Cohnella herbarum: one gene and its partner. The protein of the gene in region 1 interacts with the protein of each later gene in a pairwise test. Links are inferred from orthologs where the notes say so. Each region holds a gene or a part of one and is shown on either strand. Other genes may lie near its edges.

What was found. Proteins that work in one complex are often made in the same cells at the same time.
Region 2: the proteins of rlmB (region 1) and tsaE interact in binary tests that used the Escherichia coli proteins (3 or more experiments, as listed by UniProt). The link is inferred for Cohnella herbarum from one-to-one orthologs.

Annotation. Positions count from the first base shown.
Region 1 is NZ_CP051680.1:4,516,715-4,524,851, forward strand. Bases 1,946-4,918 are described here. They hold rlmB (23S rRNA (guanosine(2251)-2'-O)-methyltransferase RlmB), read right to left. Parts: upstream 3,843-4,918; coding sequence 3,048-3,842; downstream 1,946-3,047. Other genes in these bases: sigH (RNA polymerase sporulation sigma factor SigH), read right to left, coding at 1,946-2,341; HH215_RS19295 (NYN domain-containing protein), read right to left, coding at 2,507-3,040; HH215_RS19305 (Mini-ribonuclease 3), read right to left, coding at 4,071-4,508; cysS (cysteine--tRNA ligase), read right to left, coding at 4,505-4,918. Also shown: rplK (50S ribosomal protein L11), read right to left, coding at 1-223; transcription termination/antitermination protein NusG, read right to left, coding at 312-845; preprotein translocase subunit SecE, read right to left, coding at 871-1,080; rpmG (50S ribosomal protein L33), read right to left, coding at 1,099-1,248; more of sigH, read right to left, coding at 1,691-1,945; more of cysS, read right to left, coding at 4,919-5,917; cysE (serine O-acetyltransferase), read right to left, coding at 5,924-6,655; gltX (glutamate--tRNA ligase), read right to left, coding at 7,290-8,137. UniProt on the Escherichia coli protein: Specifically methylates the ribose of guanosine 2251 in 23S rRNA.
Region 2 is NZ_CP051680.1:7,462,014-7,466,981, reverse strand. The notes cover bases 2,173-4,968. They hold tsaE (tRNA (adenosine(37)-N6)-threonylcarbamoyltransferase complex ATPase subunit type 1 TsaE), read right to left. Parts: upstream 3,932-4,968; coding sequence 3,413-3,931; downstream 2,173-3,412. Other genes in these bases: thiL (thiamine-phosphate kinase), read right to left, coding at 3,940-4,965; tsaB (tRNA (adenosine(37)-N6)-threonylcarbamoyltransferase complex dimerization subunit type 1 TsaB), read right to left, coding at 2,622-3,416; rimI (ribosomal protein S18-alanine N-acetyltransferase), read right to left, coding at 2,173-2,617. Also shown: HH215_RS31340 (hypothetical protein), read right to left, coding at 1-174; tRNA (adenosine(37)-N6)-threonylcarbamoyltransferase complex transferase subunit TsaD, read right to left, coding at 1,065-2,120; more of rimI, read right to left, coding at 2,117-2,172. UniProt on the Escherichia coli protein: Required for the formation of a threonylcarbamoyl group on adenosine at position 37 (t(6)A37) in tRNAs that read codons beginning with adenine.

The sequences.
Region 1 (8,137 bases):
CCGGTGGCGTTTTTGTTTCGAACGTAAAGGAGCGATCCTCGAATACGGAAATGACGACCGGAATAACCAAGCCGGCTTGATCCGCGGTGCGAGCATTGAACTCTTTACAGAATTGCATGATGTTAACGCCAGCTTGACCTAGTGCAGGACCGATTGGCGGCGCAGGGTTAGCTTTACCCGCGTTAACTTGCAACTTTACCAATTTGATGACTTTTTTTGCCATTGTTGCACACCTCCCTGACCCGTAATGCGGTTTAACGGGACTCTCGTCCCTCCCGCTCGTTCAAGAAACCCAAAATACACGAAATTTCTTATATTTTTTCCACTTGAGTGAAATCCAACTCAACCGGGGTTTCCCTGCCAAACATGTTGACATGTACCTTAAGCTTGCTCTTGTCGACGAGAATTTCTTCTACGGAACCGACGAAGTTAGCGAAAGGACCGACTTTGACCCGTACGTTTTCCTTGAGTTCGAAATCGATGACCGGCTTAGGCTCTTCCATTCCCATATGTTTTAGAATTCCTTCTACTTCATCGGGAAGCAATGCCGTCGGCTTCGATCCGGACCCCGTGGAGCCTACAAACCCGGTAACGCCCGGAGTATTGCGAACCACGTACCAAGAATCGTCCGTTTGGATCATCTCGACAAGAACGTATCCCGGATATACTTTACGCATAACCGTCTTTTTCTTACCGTCCTTGTTGACGATCTCTTCTTCCATAGGAACAAGCACCCGGAAGATTTTGTCTTGCATACCCATAGATTCCACGCGTTTTTCCAGGTTAGCCTTGACCTTGTTCTCATAACCCGAATACGTGTGCACTACGTACCATCTTTTCTCCATGGAAAAGCCACCTTTGGTTCCTGCGTCAGATGATGAGATCGACGAGGGATGAAATACCGATGTCCAAAGCCCAGAAGTAGATCGTTACCAACAGCACAGTCACTATTACGATGATCGTGTAGCTGACGAGTTCTTTCCGGTTGGGCCAACGGACTTTCTTCAATTCGTTCCAGCTGTCAGCAAAAAACGAAAAAAAGGACCCAAAGTTTTGTTTCATCTTGGCCAGGAAAGTCACGTTCATACCTCCTAGGAGTTAACGCGTTTCGCGATGAGGATGATGTTCATTGCAAAATTTGCAGAACTTCTTCAACTCGATGCGATCGGCGTGTGTCCGTTTGTTCTTGCTTGACGTGTAATTCCGTTGCTTGCAATTCGTACAAGCTAGTGTGATGATCACGCGCATCCCTTCCACCTCCCGGGATCATAACTTCATAAAAATACAACCATTCAGCGGAAACCCCAACTTGGCGAACCAAGGCCGAGTTCGGAACCGGAATTGATGACGAGTCATCAAGACAACAATTCCTGGTGTTTCGCCGATGATTCAGAGCCAGCGCATAAGAAACCACGTTAAGGTTACTAAAATAATTTATCACAGGGGGTAATCGATGTCAACGAAAAGTCGCCAGGCCCCCTCTGGTACTATTCTTCCATTTCTGCGCAAGGTTTAATCAGTACCGTTGCATTTAATCTCTTTTACTGGTTTATTAGCCTTTATAGAGACGCCAAGACTACCTCCCGCCATGCGGCAACGAAACCGGACAACCCTTATGAACGTAAATAAAAGCAGCTCCATTAAGGCTGCTCTTGTGGTCGAATTGATGGGTTATGAAATCCGATAATTGCTAGGTTCCCAGGTCGCGCACTTCCAAATAACGCTCCAGCTTTCGTTTCACCCGTTGCAAGGCATTATCGATCGACTTTACGTGACGGTCCAAGTCGACCGCGATCTCTTGATAAGACCGACCATCCAGATACAGCATCAGAACTTTGCGCTCCAAGTCGCTTAGAATCTCGGACATCTTATCTTCGAGTCCGTAAAATTCCTCTTGGTTAATGATCATTTCCTCGGGATCGCAAACTCTCGAACCGCAGATAACATCGAGGAGCGTCCTATCGGAATCCTCGTCGTAAATAGGTTTATCCAAGGAGACGTACGAATTAAGGGGGATATGTTTCTGACGGGTGGCGGTTTTGATCGCGGTGATGATCTGGCGGGTGATGCACAACTCGGCGAAAGCTTTGAACGAAGCCAACTTGTCGCCTTTGAAGTCGCGAATCGCTTTATAGAGGCCGATCATCCCTTCTTGTACGATATCTTCCCGCTCCGCGCCTATTAGAAAGTAAGAGCGCGCCTTAGCACGCACGAAATTCCGATATTTGTGAATGAGGTACTCCAACGCTTCGCTGTCGCCCAGTCGCACGAATTCCACGATGTCCTCGTCGGCCTTGAAGTCGTACTCTCGTGTTGCCAGCCTCTCCAAGTCGACGCTCATGAACATTCCTCCGGTCTGCATTGGCGTACTGGAACTTCTTACTGGAACCTCTGACTCTACCAAACTATTAACAATATACTTGAAAAAGTGCATAGCGTCAATGGATTGGCCGTTTATCGCCGTTCGGCGACCGTGGTAAATTTGTAAATAAAAGTAATGACTCTGCTAACTATCGCCTAAGCCGCGTCTCATTCGTTCCAATCTGCGTTGGATGTTTTCGGGCAGTACGCCGTCCAACGGATTTTTCTTAATCTGGGAATCCTTCCGAATGGCGGCTTGTATTTCGGTCCTGCTCTGCCGCACTTCCAGTCTCAGCTCGCGCGCCGAAACCCGCAAAGCACCCAAACCGAAAGCCACGTGCTGCTCGACTTGATCGGATGTCGCGACATAGATATTACGCCGAACGGACGTCCATTCCCCTACCAAACGCTCGATGCATTCGTCGGCCGTTTCCCTTTCACGCGTATACACGACCCGCATTTTCTTGCGATGACGGTATTCCGCTCCGGCGCCCGGCACGCGGAACGCATCGAAGACGACGATCACGACGAGTCCCGCATAGCTCTGGTAATCCGACAGCATCTCCAAGAGTTGGTCGCGCGCGTCTTCCAGCTTCTCGTTCTTAAGAACGGCCAGCTCAGGCCAAGCGCCGATCATGTTGTAGCCATCCACGAGGAGGATGTCCTCGCGTTGGAACATGCGTTTCTCAGGCATGATCGGATGCCGGACTGGACGGGGTAACGCCTCTCTTCTTCTGAGCTTCCGCGCGCTGTCTCACGACTTCGTACAGGATGACTCCCGCGGCGACCGACGCGTTCAATGAATTAATTTGACCGGCCATCGGAAGCGAAAGGATGAAATCGCATCTTTCCTTGACGAGTCGGGATAATCCCTGACCCTCGTTGCCGATCACGATCGCGAGCGGTCCGGTCAGGTTCGTCTCGTAGAAGCCCTCCGAGGCGCCGACATCCGCTCCCGCGATCCACAAACCGGCTTCTTTCAGCTTCTCCATCGTTTGTACTAAGTTAGCCACGCGCGCAACGGGAACGTATTCTACGGCGCCCGCCGAAGTTTTGGCCACCACCGCGGTTAATCCCGCGCTCCGGCGCTTCGGCACGATAACGCCATGCACTCCCGTGCAGTCGGCTGTCCGCAATACAGAGCCGAGATTGTGCGGATCTTCCACTTCGTCGAGCAACACGATCAGTGGCGCTTCCCCGCGTTCCTTGGCGCGAGCCAATAACTCGTCCACTTCCGCGTAAGCGACCGCGGCCGCTTGGGCGACGACTCCTTGATGCTGCATATCCGGCACTAATCGATCGAGCTTGCTCTTGTCTACTTGCTGAACGACGATGCCGCGCGCTTTGGCTTCCTCCATGATCGGCTGGATGAGGTGCCGTTGGGCTTGGTTGGACATGAAGATCTTATTGATCGACCGCCCCGCCTTCATCGCCTCCAACACGGGATGCTTGCCAGCTAAATATTCGTCGTCACCCTTCAAGGCGCTTTCCTCGACCCACTGCTCATTATCCTGTGTCGATTCCTTATTCGCCGGCGCTGCGGCATAACGCTTATCCTTCTCCTTGCGTCCGCCGCCGGCGGAATTCCATCCGCCCTTGCGCTCGCCTTGACCGGACGGCCTTGCGCCGCCGCCTGCTTGACGGTTCCCCGAAGCTTTCGGATATTGATTGCTCATTGTCATCTTCCTTTATCGTTTATTGCGTACCGTCTATAGCGATTGAGATTCGAACGCTAATTCCACGAGCTGTTCCAGGCGATCCTTCGCCCCATGATAGTACAGATGCCCGACAAGACACTCCAATGCGGTTGCATGGCGATAATCCGCGGGATCCGCGTTCTTCGGCGGCTGTCCGGATTTCGTATTGCGGCCTCTGCGGACGATGTCCGCCTCCTCTTCCGTAAGCAACGGCATCCATCTTTGCAATAGCTTGGCTTGCGCTGCCGCGGATACGTATGTCGTTGCCGCGCGGTGAAGTTCATGAGGCTTACGGCTAGAGCAAGCAATGAGTTTCTGTCTGATATAGATCTCGAATACGGCATCTCCGATGTAGGCCAGCACTACGGGCGAGAGCAAGTGCGGCGGCACGTCGGCAGGGACCACCGGCGCAATGACGGGAGCTAAAGGCCGACTTACCCGCTCCGTCATTTGCGCCGCCAACGAATGCCTTGCGGCGTATCTTCCAGTAGAATTCCCCGCTCCGCCAATAAATCGCGGATCTCGTCCGCGCGGGCGAAATTACGGTTCGCCCGAGCCGTCGTCCGCTCGGCGATTAAGGCGTCGACCTCTTCGTCCAGTAAGCCCGCTTCCTCGCTCTCCGGCAACAAACCGAGAATGCCGTTCATCTCGCCGATTTGCGACAAAATAAATAGCAAATCCGTTTCGCTTACGACTTCCCTTTGCAAATACGCGTTGACTTCGGATACGAGGCCGAACCATGCCGTGATCGCGTCCGGCGTGCTGAAGTCGTCCTGCATGCGGGAATGAAACTCTTCGTTAAGCTGCTTCAACCGAGCTATTAAGATTTCGTCGCTTGCCAAGGAAAGATTGCCTTTGGCGACGGAAGAGAGTCTATGCTTCGCGTTATCCCGGCAATTGGTCAAGCGTTCGATGCTGTTGGCCGCTTGGCGAATCGTCTCGTCGCTGAAGTTAAGCGGACTGCGGTAATGGGTCGCCAACATCAAATATCGAATCGCGTATTTGCTCGTCATCTTGAGAAGTTGTCTAACGTTGATTCCATTGCCGAGAGATTTGGACATTTTCTCGTTATTGATGTTCACGAAGCCATTATGCATCCAGTACTTGGACAACGGCTGTCCGGTCAAAGATTCGGATTGGGCGATTTCGCACTCATGGTGGGGGAATTGCAGATCATGCCCGCCCCCGTGAATGTCCAGCGTATCCCCCGCGTATTTGCGCACCATCGCGGAGCACTCGATGTGCCAGCCCGGACGGCCTTCGCCCCATGGACTCGGCCAGTGGATCTCCCCTGGTTTCGCGGCTTTCCACAGCACGAAATCCTGAGGGTTTTCCTTCCTTTCGTCCACGTCGATCCGGATTCCGTATTGTAGTTCGTCGAGATTTTTATGGGATAGCTTGCCGTAATCCGGAAAAGAGCTCGTGCGGAAGTACACGTCCCCGGCGCTCTCGTAAGCGGCCCCTTGATCGACTAAACCTTGGATGAAATCCACGATTTCGACGATCGTTTCCGTTACCCGCGGCGCAACGGTAGGCGGAATCGCGCCTAACGCCTCCCTGTCCTCCTTGAATGCCGCAATGAATTTCTCGGCCAATTCGGGTACCGTGATTCCCAGTTCGGCGGCTTTCCGGATCATTTTGTCGTCGACGTCCGTGTAATTCACGATGTAGTTGACTTCCAAGCCGATCGCTTCCAGATACCGGCGTACGACATCGAAGAAAATGACCGGACGCGCGTTGCCGATATGGATGTAGTCGTATACGGTCGGCCCGCATACGTACATGTTCACTTTCCCAGGCTCGCGCGGGACGAACGTTTGAGGTTCCCTTGTCATGCTATCGTATATTTTGAGGTTCACGTTGCTTTAGCTCCTTTTATGATCGAATGCCGATACGTTTACGGGCTCTTTGGTTTCCGCCGATTCCTCGGATTCGATAGGTTTAATGTTCCCTTTTGCGCTCTCGGCTTTCAGACGTTCGACTTCCGACTTCAGCTCATTGATTTCTTTCTGCATGAACCGGAAGGTTTCGATGAGCGGGTCGGGGAGGTTCGTATGATCCAGGCGATCGCCGATTTTCTTCCCGTCTCGTTTCACGATTCTGCCGGGGATGCCGACGACCGTGCTATGGGGCGGGACTTCGCGAAGAACGACGGAATTCGCCCCGATATTAGAGTGATCTCCGACCGTGAACGATCCAAGCACTTTCGCGCCGGAAGCGATAACGACCCGGTTGCCGATCGTAGGGTGTCGTTTGCCTTTTTCTTTCCCCGTTCCTCCCAGCGTAACCCCTTGGTAAATGACGACCTCGTCACCGATCTCGCACGTTTCTCCTATGACCACTCCCATGCCGTGGTCTATAAACAGTTTACTGCCGATCCGTGCTCCGGGGTGAATTTCGATTCCCGTAAAAAATCGGCTGATCTGCGAGATCATGCGGGCAACGGAATACCACCGACGGCGGAAAAAGAAATGCGCGAAGCGATGAGCCCAAATCGCGTGTAACCCCGCATAAGTAAAAACCACCTCAAACCAGCTTCGGGCCGCAGGATCATTTTCGAATACCGCATCGATATCCGATTTGACAGTCCGCCACATCCCCATTTCCGTTCCCCCCTCGTGCTTCTGTCTATAATATTGATGCATTGCGACTCCGCCCGGCCAAGCGCGACGCATGTAAATCTGCTTCGGCACCTAGCTAAGATCTTGTTGCGCTCGTTCTGCCCAATTTCTCGAAATAACTGGATATGTACAGTTATTTCCGCCGAGAACATCGCAATTAGGTTAAATAAATGGATTTCTACAGTTATTCTGCAGGTTCCAAGGAGGCAGCCCTGCCGCGCGGCCCGCGGAAATAAAAAAAGCCCCTGCAGCTTATCGCTGCAGAGACGTCATGACGTGGTCCCACTCTGCTTGAGCTTGACTCCCGAAAGAACCCCGCTCCTCATTGGATCGATAACGAGATCCCCCCGGCACCGCTCACCCGGTTCAAGCCAAGGAGTATGCGATAAGATCATCGCAGTACTGTCGGTTGTCCGATCAGCGGCACAGCTCCCAGGCGCATTTCGGTTTCGCGCGAATGGGCGGCTCCCAGCCTAGACCGCCTTCTCTGGACATTCGTCTAACAAAACGTACTTTCCTGTTCGTCGCACATTTTCGATATGCTCCAAGTATATCCCAACCCTACGCGGGTGACAAGAGACATTGCCCTGCCCTTGCGCAGCGCCTAGGTTTATCCCCGGGTGGCCAGCTGATGCCGGAGACGCTTAAGCACTTGATCGCGTCCTAGAAGCCAGATGGTGCCGTTCAAGTCCGGTCCGTGCGTCTGTCCGGTAAGCGCTACGCGAATCGGCATGAACAACCCTTTGCCTTTAACGCCGGTAGCCGTCTGAACGCCTTTGATCAAGCTCTTCATGTTCTCGATCGTGAAGCCCGCTTCGCCCGCTTCTTCCAATCCCGCGAGGAAAGAAGCCAATACGGCCGGAACCGTCTCTTCAGCCAACACGGCCGTCGCCTCGTCGTTGAACTCAAGCGACTCTTGGAAAAAGAGATCCGACAACGACACGATCTCCGCGCCGAAACGCAGATGGTCGCGGAACAAAGTCACCAACGCGGTTGCCCACTCCAGCTCTTGCGCGTTCGGCTCCGCCGGAAGACGGCCCGACGACTTCAAGTGGGGCAGGCATAGCTCGATGACGCGTTCCGGTTCGGCTTGCTTCAGATAATGCTGGTTTAGCCAGCTAAGCTTCGCGGTATCGAACACCGCCGGACTTTTGGATAACCGGCTCGCGTTGAAGATTTCGATCAGTTGCTCGCGACCGTATACTTCCTCTTCGCCTTCCGGAGACCAGCCGAGCAGCGTAATGAAGTTAAACAACGCCTCGGGCAAATAACCGAGTTCGTCGTACTGTTGGATGAATTGCACGATGGACTCGTCGCGTTTGGACAGCTTCTTGCGTTGATCGTTCACGATCAGCGTCATATGTCCGAATTCGGGCGGAGCCCAATCGAACGCTTCATAGATCATGAGCTGTCGCGGCGTGTTCGTGATATGGTCTTCCCCGCGCAGCACGTGGGAAA
Region 2 (4,968 bases), 2.9 Mb from region 1 along the record:
CGCGGTACCACTCCGCTTGGAGGGGTTCGTCTTCCGACGGACGAACGGATCCTCCCACTTGTGCGCCACCTTCGACCGTTCGGTCGATCGAAGATAAGCGAGCGCCCTATATCGGGGGCCAACCGAATCGATGTACCTGAAGCCGGCTGAATAATACGCCGAATCCGATTCCACCGTTCCGCTCCCGGGCGAGTTCGGTTCCCTCTTCGACTGCGTCGCACCGGCCCGCAGCTCTCTGATCCCGAGGAATGTCCTACTACTCCCGTTCATTGCGTATACAAATATAAAAGCCCACCATCTCTATATAAGAGACGGCGGGCTAAATTAGCCATCCGCGGTACCACTCTCGTTGATATTTCCATATGCCGTTCAATTCGGCAAGAAATATCCGCTCGGACCCGATCACGGGGGTTAACCGTAAGAATGTACGCAGTGGACAATCTTTCTTCCGCGTGTTTCCATTCATCCGCTCCCAGGCGAGTTTCAGGTTCCCATCCGCTGCGTTGCACCGTCCCGCAGCTCTCTGTATTCCGGGTTTGCCCTACTGTTCCTGTTCATCGCGTTTCTAAGCTTTATTCCCTTGCGGGATTGTTATTTATTATATTCACCAACGAGCGAACTGTCAATTCAATTTTCCTCATTTGTTGATTTTCTATTTGCTGTCATTATGAGTACAAATCATGTCCGCCTTCAAGCGTGACTCTATTCATTCCAGAACGGATAGAACATCCGCTGTTTCGTCAGCATACGACAATGTATCTCCCCCATCTTTCAGAGAGGTGTGAGATAACGTTATGGAATAACGTTATCTCGGTTCTTCAGATGGCTTCGGGGTCCACTAACGTTATGGCATAACGTTAGTTCTTTGAAATCTGTCTATTTTCTTTTTCTGATATGAGTTAACGTTATGGCAAAACGTTATTGCGAATATCGGAGTTACTTTGGGGACGATAGCGATACAAGATAACGTTATTTGATGCAGCCCCAGCATTAAGCATGGACAACATTTTCATTCATCAGCGATGCCGTTTAGCGGCATGTATGTCTGATAGGTTAGAATTTCCCTAGACAGACCAATCTTCAAGAGACAAGATCGGCTCCGCCTTCAGATCCAGCGATGAATACTGGCCCCGTCGCCATTTCAAATCCGCGGCCGCGGCGATCATCGCCGCATTGTCCGTACACAGCTTATTCGGCGGAATAAGCAGAGGTAATCCCGCTTCCTCGCACAGCGAGCTAAGCCTATCGCGTAAGCCTCGATTCGCCGCGACGCCTCCGCATAGAAGCATTTGACGAGCGCCGAACTCCTTGGCGGCTCTAACGGCTTTGCTTGTGACCACGTCGATAACCGATTGTTGGAACCCGCGAGCCAATGCGGAGAAATCCGGGGATTCCCCTTTCATGCGCGAACGGTTAATCTCCGACAGCACCGCGGATTTCAACCCGCTAAAGCTGAAGTCGTAACTGTCCGGCTCCAGCCAAGAGCGAGGCAAAACAATCTCTTCCGTCGCTTCTTGGGCAAGCTTGTCCACGTAGGGACCTCCCGGATAAGGAAACTGAAGCGCCCGTGCCACCTTATCATAGGCTTCCCCTACCGCATCGTCTCTTGTCCGGCCGATCACGCGGAATTTGCCTTCTTCCTCCAGCAAGACGATTTCCGTATGTCCGCCGGACACGACAAGGGCAATCGCCGGATAGACGATATCTCCGATCAGATGATTGGCATAAATATGTCCCGCGATATGATGAGTACCGATCAACGGAACGTCCAGCGCCAACGACAAGCTTTTGGCCGCGACGACCCCGACTAACAACGCGCCGATCAGACCCGGCCCTTGCGTGACCGCAACCGCATCGATCTCCGGCAAGCTAATCTTCGCTTCTCGAAGAGCTTCTTCGAGAATGAGCGTAATGCTTTCCACGTGCTTGCGCGATGCAATCTCGGGAACTACCCCGCCGAATTGCTTATGCGTCTCGATCTGGCTCGAAATGATATTCGATAAGATTTCCCTTCCGTTCCGCACGACCGCGACGGACGTCTCATCGCAGCTTGTCTCTATCGCGAGAAGCAAGTAATCGCTAGCGGATGAATCCGCCGCCGTTACGTTCGCTTCGTTCATGTTCGTTCCCCCTCTACCTCTGCCGCCCCCGCGAATTCCGCATGGTCATCGCTATCCGGCTCGAGCTCCGCCCACATAATAAGAGCGTCCTCCAGATTGTCCGAGTAATACGCGGGCCGGACTCCCGAGGGGACGAATCCCATTTTACGATATAAGGACTGCGCTCGCTCGTTGGACACGCGCACTTCCAGGGTCATACGTCTGGCCCCGAGAAAATATGCGGTCCTCATCATTTCTCTTAACAACGATTTTCCGTAACCTTTGCCTTGATATTCCGCCCTTACGGCAATATTGGTTACATGCGCTTCATCGATAATCAGCCACATGCCGCCGTATCCGATGACGTCTTCATCCAATTCCATTACCATATATTTGGCGAAAAGATTATGAGTCAACTCGTTGCGGAAAGCTTCCGCCGACCAAGGAGCCGTGAAAGCTTCGCGTTCGATATCCACGATAGCGTCGATATCGTGCAAATTCATTAAACGGTAATTCATCCTCTCACTCTCCCCGAGACGCCGCGAGCAGCTTCGCTTCCGCTTCGGCCAATTGCGTATAGTTCGGAACGAAAGAATGAACGTCATCCCGTTCGCCCAGCCTGAATCGAAGCTCCGCCAGTTGTCCGACGGCTGCCGCGTCCATATCGAAAGCCAACGTTCGCAGGTTAGCCCCGGACTGCTCGGCCAGCTCTATCGTCGTTCGATGCGTTTCCACGTCGCCTACGAACCATATTTTAGAAACTTGGGCGTCTAGCGTCGCTTCCTGCTCGATTCGCCGTGCCCAATCTTCGATCAAACGGATGCCATCGGGATCGATCATGCTCCATTCCCCCGAGAGATCAGCCGAATATCGGCAAGTATAGACCTGACCTCTTCTCGCGTCCATGAGCGGAACGATCCAATGGTTCCGATCGCTTACCATATCTTCATTCGCTTTGCGCAAATGATTCCAGGCTCCGTAAGCCAAAGCTTGCAAGCTGGACACGCCGATCAGAGGCTTGTTCCAAGCCCAAGCCAACGTCTTGGCCGCCGTCACCGCGATGCGGACGCCCGTATAAGACCCAGGGCCTTGACCCACCGCCACGGCATCCAGATCGCTCCCCCGTATTCCATTGCGGCTAAGAAGTTCCTTGATCTCGGATAGAATTCTAACCGAATGATTCCGTTCCGTGAAGGAAACAATGGAATCGAGCATCGTTCCATCTCTAACGATCGCGGCCGCGAAAGCCGCCGTCGACGTATCGAAGCTTAGAACCGTAACGGAGCGATCGCCATGCCTTGCATTCTGTGCCGTCATGCCGTAGGATCCTCCTTCTCAACCCGCTGCCATTCTAATTGGCTGCACCATAGTTCGTATTTCGCACCGACCGGTCGACAAGTTATCGTACGAGATTGCGGACCCGTCGTCTCAATATAAAGGTGTAGCCGTTCTTCAGGCAGAAGAGGCTCAATCAAGGATGCCCATTCCACCAAAGTTACGCCTTCCCCATGGAAATACTCGTCCAATCCAAGCTCATCCGCTTCTTCCAGGGACAGCCGATAGACGTCCATATGATAAAAAGGGAAATGTACTCCCTCATATTCTTTAATAATCGTATAAGTAGGACTGTTCACGATGCCTTCGACGCCGATCGCGGCCGCGAACGCTTGCGAGAAACGCGTTTTACCTGCGCCTAAGTCGCCGTCCAACGCAATAACGTCTCCGGGTCCCGCAAGCTTGGCCACCGCTTCGGCAAACTCTACCGTGCTCTTCTCGGCAATCGCTTCCCGAACGTACTTCGTCGGCGAATCGTTCGTTAATTTCCGTTGCATGATTTCCTTTACCCCTTCGGAAAATGATTATAACCGCGCTTGCTTACCGGCTTGGTCGCTCCCGCCGCCGTTTCTGCGAACACTCCCGGCAATCCCTCTTCCACTTCGCCGATGATAAACAACGGAATGCCTTCCGATCGAAAACGCTCCTTCATCGCTTGTTCGTATTCCCGGTCGGCGGTGCCTAGAAGTACGTAATCTTCCCCGCCATAGAGAACGAAATCTAGCGGATCCAAGCCATTATCGCGAGAATACGCGGCGAGTTCGCCGGAGAGCGGCAATTGCGTTTCCTTCAGCCGCAATCTCACGCCCGAAGCTTCCGCGATTTCCCAGGCTTCGCTGGCAACGCCGTCGCTTACGTCGTTAAGCGACGCTCCCCATCCTTGTTCCAACAAAAGGCGGCCCGCCTTGACCGATGGAATCGGACGTTGATGGGCTTGAATGAGCCTTGACGGAGTCGGAAGCGAAGATTTCTCGGAATGTCCGTTTCTTAGCATGCCGTGCAGTCCCCCCGCCGACAAGCCCGTAGGCCCGGTTAGGAACACGAACTGCCCTGCTTTTGCGCCATCTCGGCGAATCGCTCGGCCGGCTTCGACGGTGCCGATGAGCGTTACCGCTACGACAAGATGCGTTGGAGCCGAGGTAGTATCTCCACCGATGACTGCCACCCCGTATCTTTCCGCGCAAGCATATATACCGTCGTACAGCCGTTTCATACGTGCTGCGTCCCAAGAAGGAGGAACGCATACCGATACCAGCGCGAACTTCGGAAAGCCGCCCATCGCCGCGATGTCGCTCACGTTAGCCGCAAGCGCTTTGTACCCGATATCCTCGGCACCCATCGTCTCGTTGCGGAAATGAACTTCTTCCACCATCGTATCCATGGCAAGCAACCATTCCTGTCCAGGTGAATCGGTCACGACGGCCGCGTCGTCTCCGATGCCGAGCGTAACGCCTGCCCGGTCAAAGAACTCCTGGGACTGACGACCTTCCGTCCAGGCGCGAATGCGTCCGAATTCGTCCAGTGGCGGCACGGC